DNA from 3 places in the Aneurinibacillus baijiui genome. Region 1 is predicted to be linked to each of the others. Evidence: predicted binding sites of a transcription regulator. Region 1 holds the regulator's gene; each other region holds the start of a gene.

Region 1 (6,508 bases):
GACGGGAAAATGATCCGTAAGCACTTTGCGGGTGCTATCTAGCAGCTCATTAAGGATACGCTGACGCTCTTCGTGCAGCGCTTCCTTTCCGACCATCTCCATTTTTACGATTCCTAGCTGCGATAGACCGCTGTCAATAATCGTATTGACAAGGCGCAGCGCCTGCTCAAAGTCATTGCGGGACCCTGTGCTCCGACCGCCATACAGCATTTCTTCCGCTACCGCACCGCCAAGCGCGATCATAATCTGCTGCTCAAGATTCTCAAGCGTATACAAATAACGATCCTGCTGCGGGCTTTGGCGTACATATCCAAGCGCCTGACCGCGCGGACGCAGCGATACTTGCGATACTGATAGCGGACGCACGACCTCAGATACAATCGCATGACCAAGCTCGTGATTCGCTACGCGCTCCCGCTCCTCAGCAGTCGATTCACGATCTGTCTGCTCTCCCATCATTACTTTATCGATCGCATGGGAGAAATGCGTCTGTGTAATGGCCTTGCTTTTATCACGAAATGCATAAATAGCCGCTTCATTGGTTACACTTTCTAACTGAGCACCCGAAAAATTAAACGTATCACGGGCAATCGCTTCAATATCTACATCCTCAGCCAGCGGCTTGTTTTTTACATGAATCTCAAGGATTTGTTTACGTGCCTTCATATCCGGCAGATCCACAACGATCTGACGGTCAAATCGACCCGGACGAATAAGCGCATCATCAAGCATATCTGCACGGTTGGTCGCAGCGATCATCAAAACACGCGGGTGCTCCGCCGTCGTAATCCCGTCCATCTCGGTCAATAACTGATTGAGCGTCTGATCGTACTCGCGGTGCTGGCTGCCCTCGCGCTTGCCACCAAGCACATCAATTTCGTCGATAAAAATAATCGCACTATCCTGGTTATTCTTCTCTGCTTTCTGCTTCGCTTCTTTAAACAAATCGCGGATGCGCTGCGCGCCGACACCAACATACATCTCCACGAACTGAGATCCGGAAGCGGCTACAAACGCAGAATTCGTATAATTGGCTGCCGCCTTTGCCATCAGTGTTTTCCCTGTTCCCGGAGGTCCGGTTAAAAGAATGCCTTTCAGCGGGCGAATGCCGTATTCTTTTAGCGTATCTTTATGAATCAAAAAGTCGAGCGCTTCCTTAAGCTCTTTCTTCGCTCGTTCCTGTCCGCCAATCTGACCAAACTTGACGGTTGTTTTTGGCATTTCGGCAGTCGTCTTCTTCTTAGAGATAGACATACCGCCCTGCCGCATAGCAAAAAACGCAATAAAACTAATAATCATGGCCGCAACAATCAGCGGCGCCACATTCACACCGATAAATATGAGAAACGCGATGATGACCGGGACCACGCCGATGATGATTTCTTTACCCATTCCGGCTCACCTCTCTCTCGCGCGGTAATACAGTATAGTACGGAGCCTTGCCGTCATTCAAATAAATATATACATATTGATCGTCCATACGAGAACTTACACTATTTAAGCTGTGTTTCTTTTTAATCTGATCCAATACAGCAGGAATTTTGGAATAAGTATGAAGCTCCATCGCTTCAGCAATCGCAAAAGCATTCTCATCCCAGATTTGTTTTAGATTTTTGTTCGAGGAATTAAATTCTACTTTGACTGGCTTGCCATTGGACTTATCAGAGGCAATCTTCTTTATCTTTTTATAGTCTTCAGCAAACTTGTCCGGATTGTTAAACGACACATCCAAGGTAATCGCATCACGGTTGATAATAATATCATTCACCTTCACACTTTTCATCGCAGTTATTTCATTGGTGATTGGTTTTTTCACAAACTGACTCTGAAACACATACCAACCCCCGAATAACAACAAACTGCTGAACAATACGGATAAAAAGATGGGCAATGCACGTATCTTCATCTCTACCCACCCCTTTCTACTGATGTGATATATAATTTGTATATCACGTAGTATATCATAAATACGTTGAATATGGAGCAAGCGTTTTTTTCCGTCACAAAATAGTCATGCTTAGTAAGAAACAGGCGAAAAATGGAGCGAAGGGTATCCTCGCTCCATTTTTCACTCTATGTGTCGGCCTTTAGCAACTGATATGATTTCAAAAACGTACCACTATACATATCCATATAATAGTAGTGAAGATACTTGCCATCCGCAAACAGAACTTCCCATGCTTTCTTGTTATCCTGCTTCGCCGGAATGATCCGAATGACCTCCATGGCAGGGTGTTCCTTCTTAAGCGAAGTGAGCACTGTTTGACGCGGAACTAAGCGGGACATCTTCTCCACTTCCCCTTGTTCTCCATGAAACCAAGCTACCAGTTCTTCACCGCTCTCGGTTTTTCCTTCGATGACAATATAATCCTTCGTACCATAATATGCATGAACTGCGGTGACTTCACTGATCTGTGTACGTGACAGCGCAAGTTCTTCTCCCTGTTTCTCAATGGCCCGCTTTTGACCAAGAAGGTGAAGATATAAGGCCAATGCCATACACAATGCAAGCACAAGCAGTATGAGGCCTCCATATACCCACGATTTTTTCATTTGTATTCCCTTACCCATATATGTCGTTGTATAGACCAAAATTTTGTTATATTCTCCTGCAAGCCACGGACGCATCAAAAAATGCTAAACATACTGTCTGCTGCACCGGAGATACTAACAGCAAGCGCAGGAGGAGGTGAGCGTGCGTGAAGCAGCCGCACCTTGCGCATCTTTTTGAACAACTACCGGAAGAAGTCGCGAAACTGCTCGCAGACGAGCGAAATCCTTCTTGGATGCTTCTATCCTCTCCATTCCGCTGCGAGGCGGAAGAGGCTTTCGCATCGTTTCGCCAGCCAAACCTTCATTCCTGGATTACTATGGAATAGCCGCAGTGACGGCGACCATTCGCATGTAAATTCCCCTACCTATCCATCTCTTATTATCCCGGTCGCAAGCGACCGGGGCTTTTTTTACTTTTTCTCTAACTGCTCAAACATGCGATTTGCATGCTCAACGATGGTTTCTTCCTCCATCGTAAGACACTTGCCATCTTTAACAAGCTGAACACCTTGCACATATACATCCACTACATCGCGCCCGCTCGCTGAATAGACCACATGAGAAATTGGATCATTTGCCGGCTGGAAGAAAACATTGTGGGAATCCAACATAATAAAGTCGGCCTGCTTGCCCACCTCAAGGGAGCCGATCTGATCTTCCATGAAAATCGCTTCCGCACCGTAAATGGTCGCCATACGCAACGCTTCTGCAGCAGGTACAAGCACCGGATTTTGACGGTGGCCCTTGTGCAGCAGTGCTGCCATTCTCATCTCTTCAAACAAATCAAGATTGTTGTTGCTTGCCGAGCTATCTGTGCCAAGAGACACACAGATCCCCCGCTCCATCATATCCGGTACACGGGCAATGCCGCTGCCTAGCTTCAGATTGCTGATCGGATTATGGGATACCTTTACATCATATTTGGCAAGAATATCAAGCTCCTCATCCGTTAGATGAACAGCATGCGCTACCAGCGTCGGGCGGTTAAATACACCGAGTTTCTCCAAGTGCTCCACCGGACGCGTACCATAATCATCTACATTCTGCTGCACTTCCTGCTCCGTCTCGGACATATGGATATGTACAGGCAGATCAAGTTCATGTGCACGAGCCACAATGCGTGCTACATAGTCCGGTGGGCATGTGTATGCACCATGCGGTGACATCATCGTCATAATGCGTCCGTTCGCCGTTTCATTCCACTTAGCGGCAAAGGCACTCGCCTCTTCAAGCTTCTTCGTCTGCTCTTCCGCTGAACATAAGCCAATCACACCACGGCATAGACGTGCACGTATGCCGGAAGCAGTAACCAGCTCAGCTACCATATCCATATGATCGTACATATCAACAAACGTGGTTGTGCCGGTTTTTAACATCTCTACAATAGAGAGAGACGTACCCCAACGCACATGGTCTTCCGTAAATTGCGCTTCAAGCGGCCACATTTTGGTCTCCAACCATTCCTTAAGCGGCAGGTCATCCGCATAGCCGCGCAAAAGCGACATCGCTGTATGGCCGTGTGTATTAACAAGACCCGGCATAACGATCCGGCCCTGTGCATCGATCACTTCGTCATATGTATCCAGCGCAGTCGGCGTTGCTCCCACATAGGTCAGTACGCCGTCTTCAAATCCAATCGCTCCGTCATAGATGACTTCGTTTTTTTCGTTTACGGTTAGTATTGTTGCATGAATCACGATTGTTTTCATGAAAGAGAAACCTCCATATTTTTATAAATAATATGCCAAGCTATGCAACTCCATCGTGACATCCGCATCATGAACACGGGTGCCTTCCGGTACGCGCAAATTGGTAGGTGCAAAATTCAAAATACCTACGACGCCTGCATGCACTAAAGAATCCGCTACTTTCTGTGCGGCATCTGCCGGCACGGCGATGATACCAATGCGTATGTTCTTCTCCTTCACGACAGCCTTTAATTCATCTAACGGTTGAATGGTTAAGTTGGCGATCTTATTGCCAACTTTCGTCGGATCGGCATCAAAAATAGCCGTAATTTTCATGTTGTCCTTCAAATACGCATTATAATTACTGATGGCATGACCGAGATGCCCTGCGCCGACCAAGAGGACATTAACCTGCCGATCAAGCTTTAAGATGTTCTTGATCTTTTCCACCAGATAATTAACTTCATACCCTATTCCTTTACGGCCGAATTCACCAAAGTAGGCAAGGTCCTTACGAATCTGTGCCGGATTTAAATCAAGGGCTTCACCCAACTGCTGGGATGAAACGGTACGAACATTCATCGCTTTTAAGCTGTTCAAATAACGCAAATAAACAGGAAGCCTCTTTACGACGGCATCAGAAATTTTTGGCACTTTCACTCTCGGTCCTCCCCTTCTTCAACCTACTCCTGTGTAATAGAAAACCTTGCTGCATAACCACAGCCGATTCTGCCTTCCTCTATCTATACGGCAGAATCAACTGCAGCGCGATGCACTACGAAAGCCAATCTGAAATCTCAGGTAAAAGCTGCGTCGTCGGCTTAATTACTACATCTGTTTCCGGCAGTGATTGTAAAAATACCCTGCCATAGCGTGCATCAATTACACGCCGATCATAAATGAGCACCACTCCACGGTCCGTGCTCGTGCGCACCAAGCGGCCGAATCCCTGCTTAAACCGGATTACAGCCTGCGGCACTGACAGTTGCATGAATGCATTTTTCTTCTGCTCTTCAAGCTGCTGGTTGCGCGCTTCGACAAGCGGGTGATTTGGCGGCACAAACGGAAGTCGCACAATCGCCAAGCAAGATAGATCCTCTCCCGGAATATCTACGCCTTCCCAAAAGCTGCTCGTACCAAGCAATACCGAAGCGGGAAGAGAGCGAAACTGCTTGGTTAGCTTGCTGCGACTTGAGCTATCCATTCCATGGCCAAGCACAGTAATCTCTGCTTCTTTTAGCTTTTCTTTCAACGGATCGTACACGCTGCGCAGCATGGCATACGAAGTAAACAGCACAAGCATGCGTCCCTTTGTCGTCATCGCCACCTGCGCTAGTGATTCAATTAACGCAGAAGCGAACTGCCCTTCCACTGCTCCTTTAATATTAGGAATTTCACTTGGAATACACACAAGCGTCTGCTTCTTATAATCAAACGGCGAGGCAAGGACAGCTGTATCAATATTATTTTCTTGCAGCAGATCAGAAAGGCCAAATCGCTCTGTTGCATACTTGAAAGAAGCATTAACACTTAACGTCGCTGATGTAAGAATGATGCTCTCTTTCTTATCAAAAAAGCGTTCACGCAGCGGCACAGAGACATCAATCGGCACACGCTGTAAAAACAGACTTTTTCTTGTACTGCGCGTATCTAATTCGACCCAATATACATAATCTTCATCTTCAACCAACAGCATGTCATGGAGCAGTGACGCATAGTGCTGACAATCATTGACTACACCGTTCAAATCCGTCAGAAGCCCTTTCATCCCCATCGGCACATCTTCCCCGTGAATATCGGCATAAACCGCTTCAAGCTTTCTCCCAATCGTAAGAAGAAGATCTACGCTATTGCGAACAGCAGAGACCACGGCGCGTCCAAAGCGGTTCTGTAAATTCTCCTGCTTATAGCGCATGACGGTATGACCAAGCTCTTCTCCCTCTTTGGCACGCTGATGCGACCATTGATAGAGCAAATTATACATCTCGCGGACCGCTTCCTTGCCTTCACGAATCTGCTGATACGAAGTCTCGATCGTATGCTTTACTTCTTCATACGAAGCTGTACTCCAGCCTCGTACCGCCTCTTCCACCTCTTCAAGCAGGCCTGGGCCACGATCAGGATGCAGTCGATGCAGCATACCTTCCAATTGATACGATGAAATCGTATCGCCCAAATGACGGCTTGCTACATCATCGAAATGATGGGCTTCATCAATAACTGCATAACGATAAGAAGGAAGAATACGATGCTCAGAATTCATATCG
Region 2 (6,508 bases), on a different contig from region 1:
ATATTGCTTTGTTGGGATGCGGGGGAACCATGCCGCTTCCAAAACGCTGGCTTACTGCCATGCTTGCGTCATATAACGGCAAGATGATATTGATTGACTGCGGAGAAGGAACGCAGGTAACGATGAAAATGTTGGGGTGGGGCTTTAAGTCCATTGATGCGATCTGCTTTACCCACTACCATGCCGATCACGTAGCGGGGCTGCCTGGTTTATTGTTCGCCATTGCTAATGCCGGACGGGAGGAGCCGCTTTTGCTTATGGGTCCGCCCGGGCTTGTCGAAGTGGTACGGGGAATGACCGTGATTGCCCCGTATCTTCCCTATGAGCTGGAACTGGTTGAGCTGTCTGAGCAGGAAGATACAGTACACGATGTCGGAGAATTTGTCGTGCGTACGCTTCCTGTGTATCATACGGTTCCATGTGTGAGCTATACAGTGGAAATTGAGCGGGGCAGGAAGTTTAATCCGGCACGCGCTTCTGAGCTGGGTATTCCTGTGCCGTACTGGAGTCGTTTACAGAAGGGTGAGACCATTGTGCATGATGGAAGTACCTTTACCCCAGATATGGTGCTTGGTGAGCCGCGTAAGGGCTTAAAAGTAGCCTACTGCACAGATACGCGACCGATAGAAGGATTGATTGATTTCATTCAGGGAGCCGATCTGTTTATCGGAGAGGGGATGTACGGAGATATAGAAAGTCTGCCGAAAGCGGAGGAGCACCGCCATATGCTATTTGAAGAGGCGGCGGCACTCGCCAAAGCTGGTGATGTCAAGGAGTTATGGCTGACACATTACAGTCCTTCGTTGCATACTCCTGAAGAATATATTGAGACTGCCCGCCGGATTTTTCCGGAGACAAAGCTTGGGCATGACCGGATGAACACAAGTCTTGTCTTTGAGAAAGAGTAATTCTCTTTCGGATACGTGATCGTTATCACTGACTGTATAGATCCGGGGCTGTATGCTGTAGATAGCAAGATAATAAACAGCGTTAACAGCTGGAGGGATATGCATGAAAACAGCAGTGTTAAAAAACTTGTTAGAAAGTCGTGCCGTTGGAAAAGTTGATGTATTGAAGTTTTCTAGAGGAGCGGTAATTAACCTGCAGCTCAGAGCGGGGCAGAGAGTAGGGCGGCACCATACGCCCAGTGATGCCATTATCCATGTCGTATCCGGACGGGTGCGATTTGGCGTCGGCGACGAGAGCGTGGAGTTAACCAAGGATATTGTGCTGCATATGAATCCAAGGGAAGATCATGAGTTGGAAGCCATTGAGGATACAAGCCTACTGGTAATTAAAGTGGGAGAAGATACATCATGCGGTTAACGGACCTAGAAGAGACGGGGAGATGATTCCTCGTCTTTTTTTATGCATAAAAAAAACGAAGTGGATCAAACGCTGGATACTCAGGGGTGAGGAAAGCGTTTGGCACTTCGTTTTTAACAAAAAGAGAATTAGTTGGCGGACAGGGCGAGCATCGTCTCCATGTCTTCTTGCGCGCTGCCGATTAACTTCAGTCCAAATGCCTCTTGCAGCACATTCAGAACGCCTGGTGTGATAAACTCTGGCGGCTTTGGACCGATGCGAATATCCTGAATGCCGAGGCTGAATAGGCCAAGCAGAATGGCGACCGCTTTTTGCTCGAACCAAGATAACACGATGCTGACAGGAAGTTCGTTCACTTCACAGCCGAATGCGTCGGCAAGCGCCATCGCAATCTTTACCGTAGAACCGGAGTTATTGCACTGTCCAAGGTCGATATAGCGCGGAATGTTCGTACCCGGTACTGTGCCATACTCTACATCATTGAAGCGGAACTTACCGCAAGATGTTGTCAAAATGACTGCTTCAGGAGGCAGTGAGGTAGCGAGTTCGCGATAATATTCGCCGCCCTTGCCCGGTGCGTCACAGCCTGCGATAACGAAAAAGCGTTTGATCTTACCGGCTTTGACCGCGTCAATAATCTCAGGTGCAATACCTAAGACGCTCTCATGATGAAAGCCTGTCAGCAAGGTCTGCTCTGATTCAATATTAGCCTCAGGAAGCTCTAATGCTCTCTTAATGAGCGGCGAGAAGTCTTCACCAATGATCTTGGTTACGCCCTCTAAGCCGGCTACCTCATAAGAGAAGAAACGGTCTGCATACGTGCCTTTGATTGGCATGACACAGTTGGTTGTGGCAAGAATCGCCCCAGGGAACTCTTCAAATAACCGACGTTGATCAAACCACGCTTTGCCAATATTGCCTTTGAGATGAGGGTATTTTTTTAACTGCGGATACCCGTGCGCCGGCAGCATCTCAGAGTGGGTATAGATATTAATACCTTTGCCTTCAGTCTGCATCAGCAGCTGCTCGAGCGCAAACAGGTTGTGGCCGGTCACGACAATGCATTTGCCCTCAATTTTATTCTGTGATACGCGAATCGGCTCTGGAATGCCGAGACGCTCTGTATGCGCACGATCCAGTAGATCCATAATGCGAACGGTTGACTGACCTACCTTCATAGCCATATCGATATGCTCCTGCATATTGAAGTTGGAATTGGTGAGTGTCAGATACAGTGCCTCCTGCGTTGTCGCATCCACGAATGGATCGGAATAACCGAGCTGACGCGCGTGTGTCGCATACGCTGCAATACCTTTTAGGCCAAAAATGATCGTATCCTGCAAGCTGGCAATGTCTTCGTTCTTCCCACATACCCCAATAACTTTACATCCTCCGCTTGGCGTTTGTTCACATTGATAGCAGAACATACATCTGCCTCCCCCATTAGTTTGTTTCATCCCTTCGTACCGGATGAACCGTATGGTGCAACTATACAGCGGCCGGGAATAAAATCATGTGATACTTATCACAGAAGATGGTGCTGTCATAAAGTGTTCAAATTTGTATAAAAAAAGAGCGCCATGATCTGCGCTCTTTTCTCTTGCTTAGTGGAATTTCGATTTTTTTCTAATGGCAATGCTTAGGCATACGGCAAGACCACCCCAGAGAAGAATGGCGCCGAATGCGAACATAGCAATAGCAGTTCCTGTCATATTGCTTCACCTTCTTTATTTTTGATTGTCTTCCTCATAGTGTGGCGATGGAACGCGGTGCCATTTCATGACAGTGAAGAGTAATCCAAGCAGAAGCGCTCCTACGCTCACACCAAGGCCGAGCGGAGCAATGACCCCCCATGGATAATCACCGTATGGCTTCGCAAATTCATCCACGATGTTTTTGTAAGCAATAAACAAAAGCACAGCTGGCGTTACGAAGCGAATCATAATCTCCCACCAACCGCCAATAGCAAAGTCTGATACCCGGTTGTTTTCTTCACGCAATGCGGTAAGCTTTTTATAGAACCAGCCCAATAGAATGACTTCGGCCAGGCCGGCAAGCGCAACACCGTAGTTATTGATGAAGTGATCGAAGATATCAAGGAAATGCAGGCCTGACCCCGTTGCAAAGATTAGGCTTCCTAAATAGCCGATTATGCAGACAATCACAGCCGCATTTCTGCGCTGCAATGAGAATTTGTTCATGAAAGCAGCCACGATAACCTCTACAATAGAGATAAGGGATGTCAGTCCGGCCAGCATCAGCGAACCGAAGAACAATATACCGAAGATCCCGTTCATTGCCGGCAGAGTACTGATGATTTTAGGAAAGACAATAAAGGCCAGTCCTACACCACCCGCGGCCACTTCGCTTACGGGAACGTTGCTCTGTACCGCCATAAATCCAATCGCGCTGAAAACGGTAATACCTGCGAATAACTCAAATCCGCTGTTGCTAAAAGCGGTAATAAATGCGTTATTGTTGACATCGGATTTCTTCGGAAGATAGCTTGAATATGTGATCATGATGGCAAAAGCGACGCTTAAGCTGAAGAAGATTTGTCCGTAGGCAGCAAGCCATGTCTTATAATCCCATACTTTAGACCAATCCGGTGTAAAGAAGTGATTTAAGCCGACCGATGCGCCTGGCAGTGTTATACTGCGGATGGCGATAATGGCAAACAGAACAAGCAGCAGCGGCAGCATGAATTTACCGGCTGTTTCAATTCCCTTTTTGATGCCGGCATATAATGTAATAAAGACGATCGCCCAGACAAGTGTGAGCGGAAGCAGTACTTGAAGCTGCATGCCGCCTATATCCCATACATTTTCGGTAAGCTTGAGGTAATCGCCGAATAGAAATGCTTGTGTATCGTCACCCCATGCCTGTGTAGCACTAAACTTGATATAGCTCATCGCCCAGGCGATAATGGCACCATAGTAGAGACTGATTACAAGGCAAATCATTACTTGCCACCAGCCGAGCCATTCCCATTTTTTCGATAAGCGGTAGAATGTTAGTGGAGCGGACCCGCCACCACGTTTTCCGAGACCGAATTCAAGGATAAGGATTGGGATTCCGGCTGTAAGTAGTGCAAAGAAGTAGGGAATAAGGAAGGCACCGCCACCATTTTCATAGGCGACATAGGGAAAGCGCCAGATATTACCCAGTCCGACTGCTGAACCGACAGCTGCGAGGATAAAGCCTGCCCTTGTTCCCCATTGTTCTCGTTGTTCCATAAATGGGAACCCCCTTATAATATTTTATTGCAAAATTAATTCTAAGAAAAATCTAAGATTTTTGCAACATATTTATCTGAAAATTTAGTTACAAATAAAGGATATTATTTTCTGATTTTATTACTACAAAAAATGAGGTGGAAAAATGAAGGAAGAAAGATATAAATACGGGATGATCTTTGATATGGATAATACATTGCTGCAATCCAATATCGACTTTATGGGGATGAAAGAAGCCATATATGAATTATTGGCCAAAGATGGATTGTGTGAATCTGATTTGGATTGGCAAAATCACACCGCTTCCCAGTTGATTGAGATGGGACGTCAGTCCGGAAAGATGGAGCAGGAGACAGAGAGACGCATATGGGAGACGGTGGCGGAATTTGAGAAGCGCGGCATGCATGGAGCCCATCTAGAGCCGTATGTTACTGAAGTGCTGGAGAGATTATGTGGAGATTGCCATCTTGTTGTATTGACGAACAATGCCTGCGTGGCGGCACAGGAAGCACTTCGGGAGACGGGGATTGATCATTACTTCGATCATATTGTCGGACGGGAGCAGATGACAGCACTGAAGCCATCTCCTTCAGGCATTGATTATATTCTGACACATTACCCGGATGTCCCGGTAGAGCGTTGGATGATGGTGGGGGATTCCTGGATCGATGGGAAGGCCGCACAGGATGGTAGGGTTGCTTTCGCCGCGTACAAAGGAAATCATAACGAGATGAAGAAAAAGCAGGTGTTCCCTAACGTATGTATTACAGATATGCGAGACTTGCTGAAGAACGTAGCGTGGCTAGAAGATAAACAAACAGATTCTCTGAAATAAGAGGAGGAATGCAACATGAGAGCGCCCGAGTTTCCTGAAGATACATCATGGCTGAATACGGATTATCCGCTGTCGCTTTCCATGTTGAGAGGACATGTAGTGGTGCTGGATTTCTGGACATACTGCTGTATTAATTGTCTTCATGTCCTGCCTGATCTTGCCTGGTTAGAAGAGAAGTACCAGGCGGAGCCGGTGCTTGTCATCGGCGTACATTCTGCTAAGTTCGACAATGAGAAGAATATAAATAATATCAAGAGTGCGATACAGCGCTATGGAGTCGATCATCCGGTTGTTATTGATCAAGAACAGCGGATATGGCAGTTGTATACGATTAAGGCCTGGCCATCCTTTGTTGTAATTGGGCCTGATGGTCGTATTAGTAACATGATGTCAGGAGAAGGAAAGCGAGAAGCGCTTGATGAGTGCATCAAGCAGGCGCTCGATGAAGGCAGACGCAAAGGAATGCTAGCTGAGAAGCGAATCGGGATGATGCGGCCTTCGTATGCGGAGTCGTTGTTATCCTTTCCTGGTAAGCTTGCCTATGATTCAGACCATGACCGGTTATTCGTAAGTGATTCGAATCATCACCGAATCGTAGAGCTTGAGCTTACCGGGGAGTATCAGGCGCGTGTGACTCGTGTGATCGGTTCCGGTATAGCAGGAAAAGAGGATGGGGGATTTGCAGAGGCATCATTCTATCGGCCGCAGGGGATGGCTTACCATGCGGAAAAGCTATATATATGCGATACGGATAATCATCTGATTCGTGAAGTAGATCTAAGAGAAGAGCGTGTATATACCATTGCGGGAACCGGAGAGCAGGGGTGGTATGGGGAGACGGGAGGATTCGCTCTTGCCACCCGCCTTAATTCACCATGGGATGTCGTGCTTGATGGGAAGCACCTCTACATCGCGATGGCCGGTTCACATCAGTTGTGGCGGTTGGATGTCTCAACCGGGATCATCGACGTGTTTGCCGGAAGCGGCAGAGAAAATATATGGGATGATACAGCCCACAAAGCGCATCTTGCACAGCCAAGCGGCATAGCGACAGACAAAAAGCAGTTGTATTTTGCAGATAGTGAAGCATCCGCGCTGCGCAAAGCTAGCC
Region 3 (6,508 bases), on a different contig from region 1:
TACTTAGAAAGCGCATAAGAAAATGGAAAGCTCGCAATCAGAATGAGTGCGGCCATCATAAATAACTGCCGGATAAAAGATGAAATAAAGTCCTTATGATACGTATCCCAAGTATAGGATAGCAGTAAAAATTGTCTGCCATCCGCCTCTGCGTTGCGGATAACATAGTAAAGCGTTCGTTTATCGATTTTTTGTTTGTATTCTTTGCTAGGCTCTGTCTGAAGCAGCGCCTGTTTTTCAGCCTTGGCCAAAAACGCTGATGGAAGCTGGGTCATGGCCATAGAAGAGGCGTACCATTGTCCGTTTACAATCAGCAGGTGATTAACAATCCCGTTCTCTTTTTGGCGAAAGCGCTTAGGTGAGTCGAACCCGTCGTCAGGCTTGCTGACGAGAAGCATCTGCGCTTCGTTAATGCGATTATACGTATCTTGTACGAGAAATGGACGTACAAGCAGAGGCGTCAATAGAATAACAATGCACAAAATTAGTGCCAAAGCTCCGGTGAATACAAGCCAAATCTGAACGGCAAGCGGTTTATTTTTCATATATTCGTCATCCTATAGCCATACCCGTATAACGTTTCGATATGCAGGTCTGTCATTTTCTTGCGCAGTCGCCGTACTAAGTCGTCTACAGCCCGGTCCGTACCGAAATAATCCACTCCCCATACATGCGCAAGGATTTGCTCGCGGGAGAGTGCTTGTCCGGGATGTGCGATAAAGAGCAGCAGTAAATCAAGCTCCTTTGATGTAAGTTCAATTGCTTCTTCACCCTGCCATACTCTTCGCTCCTTTTCCCATATAGTATAGGAGCAGACGGTTAGCACGTTTTGCGCCGGCGCGGTTTGTCGCTTAGCTTTCCCGTATACACGCTCAAGCAGCTTACGGGCGCGGACAACGAGTTCGCGCGGCAGGAAGGGCTTAGCAAGATAGTCATCGCTGCCCATCTCCAGACCAAGAATTCGATCCAGATCGGCATCACGTGCGGAAATAAAAATGACAGGAAGGGCAGGGTTATCGTGTTTAATGTGGCGCAATAGCTCAAAGCCGTCCATATCCGGCAGCATAATATCAAGAATCCAAATATGCGGCTGCTGAGGAATGGCCGCTTTTGCGTCCTCACCATTAAGAAATGACGTGACATGCCAGCCTTCATTTTGCAGATAGGAGGTCAGAAGACGATTGAGATTCGCTTCATCTTCGACCAGATATACATGGTAGGACATACGCTTCTTCCCCCGATAGATTGTTTTCCGTTCTTCTATAAGCATAAAGAAAGGGACATGCGGAAGCAACATGTCCCTTGGAGCGGAGCGTTGAAGGATGCGGCAGCTATTCGATATCCGGCAGCTGCTTCTTCAATTCATCGACAGTCATGCCCTTTTCTTTTGCTATCTCGGCAAGCTTTGCATCACGCTTTTCCTGCATTTTCTTTTTCAATTCATCGACAGTGATCCCTTTTTCTTTTGCGCGTTCAGCAAGTCTAGCTTCGCGTTCCTGCTGCATTTTCTTTTTCAATTCATCAACAGTGATGCCTTTTTGCTTCGCCAATTCTTCGAGCTTCGCTTCGCGCTCTTTGTGCATTTCCTCCTTCAGCTCATCAACGGTAATCCCTTTTTGCTTTGCTAACTCTTCAAGCTTCGCTTTCGGCATTTTACCTCCCTTGCCAAAGCCGTGACCATGTGCAACGTATGCAGCAGGTTCTAGCGTTGGCGTGGCTGGTGCTGTTTCGGCAGCAAATACTGATCCCATGGAAGCGAGTGCGAACCCCGTTCCTAGCATTGCGGCATACCATTTTTTCTTCATACTGTGACTCCTCCTCATTGTTACGTAGTGTTGTTTCTTGTACGATTGTCTTGTACATAGAGTAGGATAGACAGACAATACGGAAGCAATATCGAAAAAGTGTGGGAAATTGTCAAAATGGAAAGGAAGGAAAGAATATGCATATCACTTCATTTGATCATCTTGTGTTGGAACCCGGACCATAACGTATATAGACGCCTACATATGAGGAAAGCGAAATCGTTCTGTGTGCACCGATTTTGAGGAAGGATGGGGTATGTGCTCATCCTCCCATGAGACAATAATTTGCACGTCCCGTATTTTTTCGAAGACAGGAAGCATAAGGCGGGCCTGTATTTCTTCATTTGCATGCAGGCTCGATTGTGGTTGCATAGGCAGAGATAGCGGTGTACCGTCGTGGACCCGATACGCTTTGATATGAACACGGGCCGCTGTTTGGCCTGTATTCTTAATGAGAAGGTTATATATATCATACGGTGCGTCAGGGGATTTCAATGTATCGGGGCGTTTCTTGCCGGCAGGCTTTTTGATTTCGACGAGCCACTGCTGAGATGCTTGCTGCATGGGAAGGCTTGAGTGTGTGCGGTTGTATAACGCAGAGAGCTGAGACGGCTCTTGGAGTTCTATAGTAAGCGGAAAAACGACAAGCAAGCAGAAAGCGCCAACAATACAGTACGCCATCCATGTATGATGTTTAAAGAACATCGGCGTTCGCCCCCTTTGTATGCTAAGGATACATGTAGTGTGTCCAGAATACGGGAATAAACCTCTTACATTTGAGCGTATGGTTGTGCAAAATGGCAGCAAACTAAACAGAGCAACTCCAAGCATGATGATGCCCATCTTTTGTGCATTTTATTAGCAAAAATCAAAAAAAGTCAAAGCGTTGTTTGCAATGTAGGCATAATTCTAATATATTTATTAGGGAAGAGGCTGAAAACGATCTACCGTTGTCTTGCAAATGGCGCTACAATAGTACAGGAGATTGTACGGATCAAGTACAGCATATTCTCTTAGATGATATTGTGAACGTATCATTGTGAAAGTCATCACGAGCTATACTTATTTTGGAAGCAGACAGCGAGAAGGTTTATGCAAAATGTTTCTTAATGAAAGGAAGTAGACAAATGGATGCAGAAATGAACAACCAACCTGCCAAGCAAGACACGGCCCTGTGGGCGAATGAACTATCCAATCCGGAAGTACAGGAAGCGCTGGCTACGCTGATCCACAAATTGCCGCAAATTAAAGATGCAGTAGAAAAGGCGGAGCAAGGCATTGCGGCCGTTTCTACATTTGCGACCGATATGGATTCGCTAAACTATATCGCAGAAGGCGTAGATAAGTTCTCTAAAGTGGCACTTAACAAAGAAAACTTGGAAGCTTTGACTGTGCTAATTGAAAGCCTGCCGCGTCTGGCCAAGATGGTGACATTGCTTGATAAAGTTGCAACCACGGTAGAGCCGCTTGTAACGGATAAGAACTCGCTGGCCTATCTGTTCGATACAGCAAAGGTTGTCACTTCGCCGGTAACAGATCGTGTGGAAGAAGGCGTATCCATCGTGAAGGAAGCGCAGGCACGGGCGGAGCAGAATCGGGAAACCATCTCGATCTTTGGCCTGATGAAAATGCTGAAGGACCCTGCTGTTCAGAAGGGACTCAAATTCACGCAGGCATTCCTTGATATTTTATCGGAAAAGAAAATTGTAAAATAAGCAGCGAAAAAGCACCCACAGCCGGGTGCTTTTTTGTAATCAACTGGATAAGGGGGAGGGACGGTATGTATTTGCGAAGCGTAAAGTTATTGCGAGAGACAATTTCTTCGCATCAGTGGAAGCAATATCCTTTGTCTATTCCTACAATAAATGCATTAGATGAGATTGAACTGGACACACGGATTACTTTTTTTGTCGGTGAAAATGGGTCTGGAAAATCCACGCTGCTTGAGGCAATAGCAGATCGGTGCGGATTTAATACAGGCGGCGGCTCAAGGCATAATTCTTATGAACTGGAGGCGGCAGAATCAGCGCTCGGACAATATATTCGTTTGTCCTGGATGCCGAAAATGACTGCAGGTTTTTTCCTGCGTGCGGAAAGTTTCTATTCATTTGCAACCTATATTGATCGTCTGGCAAAAGAGGCGCCTGGATATGATGTGTACGGAGATTACGGCGGAAAATCGCTGCACGAGCAGTCACATGGTGAGTCGTTTTTCTCTTTGTTCACCGAACGCTTTAAGCAGAAGGGAATCTATTTGCTTGATGAACCGGAAGCCGCATTGTCACCGTCCCGTCAGCTTTCTTTTTTACGGCTGTTATACGAGATGGAGCAAGAGGGCATGGCACAATTTATTATTGCCACACATTCACCCATACTATTAGCTTATCCTGGCGCAAAGATTTTTACTTTTGACACGGCGCCGATTGCCCCGATCTCATACGAAGAGACTTCACATTATTTTATTACACGTCGTTTTTTGGAGCGGAGGGAGGATGTGCTACGGGATTTATTCGCCCATGAATAAAGCGGTACTAGTTGAAACCAGAAAATAAAATAGGATAGTATTAAAAAGGTTGAACCCGAATACTAGCATACTAGTGGAGGCTGCTACGATGAATTTTTTGAAGATGAAGGAACCGGTAAACACATGGACACACTTCGTACCCTTTCTTGCAGGCATTGTCGGCCTGGTCTTTCTTATTCTTGAATCAAAAAGCAATCCGTCGAAATTGGTCACCATGACGATTTTCGGAGTGAGCGTTATTCTATTGTACGGAGCAAGTTCTGTATATCACTGGGTACGAACCACCCCCGAAAAAGAGCTATGGCTTCGCAAAATAGATCATATGGCCATTTTCATTCTCATTGCGGGTTCCTATACGCCTGTTCTTTATTATGGATTGGAAGGGGCATGGAGATGGGCTATGCTATTGGGTGTGTGGGGGCTTTCTTTTATTGGTATCGCCATGAAGCTGTTTTTCATGAAACTACCGCGCTCGGTTTCCACCGTATTCTATGTGGCGCTTGGTTGGATTGCGGTCATTCCTTTTGCCAAGCTGATTGAAAGCTTGCCAACGGAAGCCATGATTTTGATGGTGCTGGGTGGACTTGCCTACACGGTCGGCGGCATTATTTACGGAACGAAAAAACTCAATTTTATTCCCAATAAATTCGGATTCCACGAGATTTTTCATATCTTTATTGCGGTCGGTACGCTGCTGCATTATTTTATGATCTTTTTCTATGTTATGCCCATTCAAGTATAGGAGACGGTATACGAAAAGGACGGCTTCATCTGTGAGCCGTCCTTTTTTTACATTCTTATTGCTTGTTGCCTTATGTTTTGCTGATATATTGAATAAACGTCTCGAAGTGTCGATCAAAGTCTTTTATTGTATACGGCTCCGAGATGTGCTTGCCGGTTAATTGTATATCGTATGGCGTCACCCATATATCCGTATCCTCTTCTGGAATGCGTACCAAATATTTATAAATATCATGTGTGTTCGGTTCGTATCGGACGATAAAGCCGCACTTTCCGATAGGCAGCTTATGCTGTAATACGTCGGCGACGAAAATGACCTGCGAACCAATGAGTCGATGAGCTTTTCCTTCCATATACGGGCCTCCTTTCGATGTACAAGCAGTATATGATATATGCAGGAAAAATATTCCCACCGATTGGCAGAGCGTTGTTGTAGTTCTTAAGTATTTATATTTCTTGGCTTTTCTATTTTTTTGAATAAAAGGTGCTATAAGCAGCCTGTTTTATAGTCATTAAATGTAGGATTTAGGAAACTTTTCATTTTTATCCAGCTATTTTATGATGAGAAGGCAACGATATAGGCGAGTAATAAAAGGAGGAATGCATACGGATGAAGAAGACATACATATTGCTATTCTTGTGCCTAAGTCTCGTACTGGGGAGCTTTACCTTTGCCGCTCCAAGCCAGGCAAGCGAAGCGGCATACAAAGCTTTTCTAAGTCGTACGGTAGCTGGGGCGAACTTAAATGAATTAAAAAACGGGTATATTCCGCAGGGGATAACCTACTATGCTGCAAAAAACTGGGTCATTGTTTCCTACTATCATGCAAAACAGCCAAGTATTCTTACTGTCATTGATAATAAGACAGGCAAGCAGCTGAAAAAAGTAAGTCTGCGCAATACGAGCGGGACAAACTATATGGGTCATGCGGGCGGTATTACCGTGAGCGGCTCCAATCTATGGGTATCCTCGGATAAGAAAGTACATCGCATCGCACTGTCTGAGCTTGCGTCCGCTAAAAACAACGGTGCCGTAAAGTTTAAAAAATCGGTTCCGGTGCATGTGCAGGGTTCGTATGTGCTGTACAAAAACAATGTGTTGTGGGTTGGGGAGTTTGTTAAGAAGGGCGGTACAGGCAAAATCGCAGGGTATAAGATGAAAAATGGTGATTTTACTTCTTCTAAGCCTGTGCCGGATTATATGATGGATACGCCGGATCGTGTACAGGGAATGGAAATCATTGGCTCATCCATCGTCTTCAGCCGCTCCTACGGACGCAGCAATGACAGCTACCTTAGCTACTATAAGAATCCGGTCGGCAGCAAAGCGGATGGATATGTTGGCGCAGCAGGCAAGAGAATTCCATATTGGGACTTAAACAAAAACAAGCGATTCCAGAAAACCATTACAATGCCGTCCATGTCTGAAGGAATGGTC

The links. The regulator Rex, encoded in region 1, represses fermentation and respiration genes when NADH is low (regulators of the CRP and FNR family bind a similar motif). The targets are predictions, from matches to a motif close to TTGTGAAATATTTCACAA.
Region 2: a site for Rex is predicted at 2,840-2,857, ahead of hcp (hydroxylamine reductase). Genes of this name have one in related genera too.
Region 3: a site for Rex is predicted at 2,843-2,860, ahead of AB3351_RS03010 (DUF1641 domain-containing protein). Genes of this name have one in related genera too.

The regions. Positions count from the first base shown of each region.
Region 1 is NZ_JBFTXJ020000003.1:394,876-401,383, reverse strand. Features, by position in the region: gene AB3351_RS08440 (AAA family ATPase) at 1-1,392, opposite strand, end outside; gene AB3351_RS08435 (hypothetical protein) at 1,385-1,906, opposite strand; gene AB3351_RS08430 (cell wall elongation regulator TseB-like domain-containing protein) at 2,074-2,553, opposite strand; gene AB3351_RS08425 (hypothetical protein) at 2,700-2,879, shown strand; gene AB3351_RS08420 (amidohydrolase family protein) at 2,964-4,262, opposite strand; gene AB3351_RS08415 (redox-sensing transcriptional repressor Rex) at 4,284-4,901, opposite strand; gene dinG (ATP-dependent DNA helicase DinG) at 5,017-6,508, opposite strand, start outside.
Region 2 is NZ_JBFTXJ020000009.1:158,363-164,870, reverse strand. Features, by position in the region: gene AB3351_RS16820 (ribonuclease Z) at 1-908, shown strand, start outside; gene AB3351_RS16815 (cupin domain-containing protein) at 1,012-1,326, shown strand; gene hcp (hydroxylamine reductase) at 1,455-2,753, opposite strand; gene AB3351_RS16805 (MetS family NSS transporter small subunit) at 2,931-3,038, opposite strand; gene AB3351_RS16800 (sodium-dependent transporter) at 3,054-4,562, opposite strand; gene AB3351_RS16795 (HAD family hydrolase) at 4,708-5,397, shown strand; gene AB3351_RS16790 (thioredoxin-like domain-containing protein) at 5,413-6,508, shown strand, end outside.
Region 3 is NZ_JBFTXJ020000001.1:624,837-631,344, forward strand. Features, by position in the region: gene AB3351_RS02990 (sensor histidine kinase) at 1-545, opposite strand, end outside; gene AB3351_RS02995 (response regulator transcription factor) at 542-1,225, opposite strand; gene AB3351_RS03000 (hypothetical protein) at 1,332-1,805, opposite strand; gene AB3351_RS03005 (hypothetical protein) at 2,004-2,510, opposite strand; gene AB3351_RS03010 (DUF1641 domain-containing protein) at 2,933-3,520, shown strand; gene AB3351_RS03015 (AAA family ATPase) at 3,586-4,329, shown strand; gene trhA (PAQR family membrane homeostasis protein TrhA) at 4,418-5,071, shown strand; gene AB3351_RS03025 (hypothetical protein) at 5,142-5,423, opposite strand; gene AB3351_RS03030 (hypothetical protein) at 5,681-6,508, shown strand, end outside.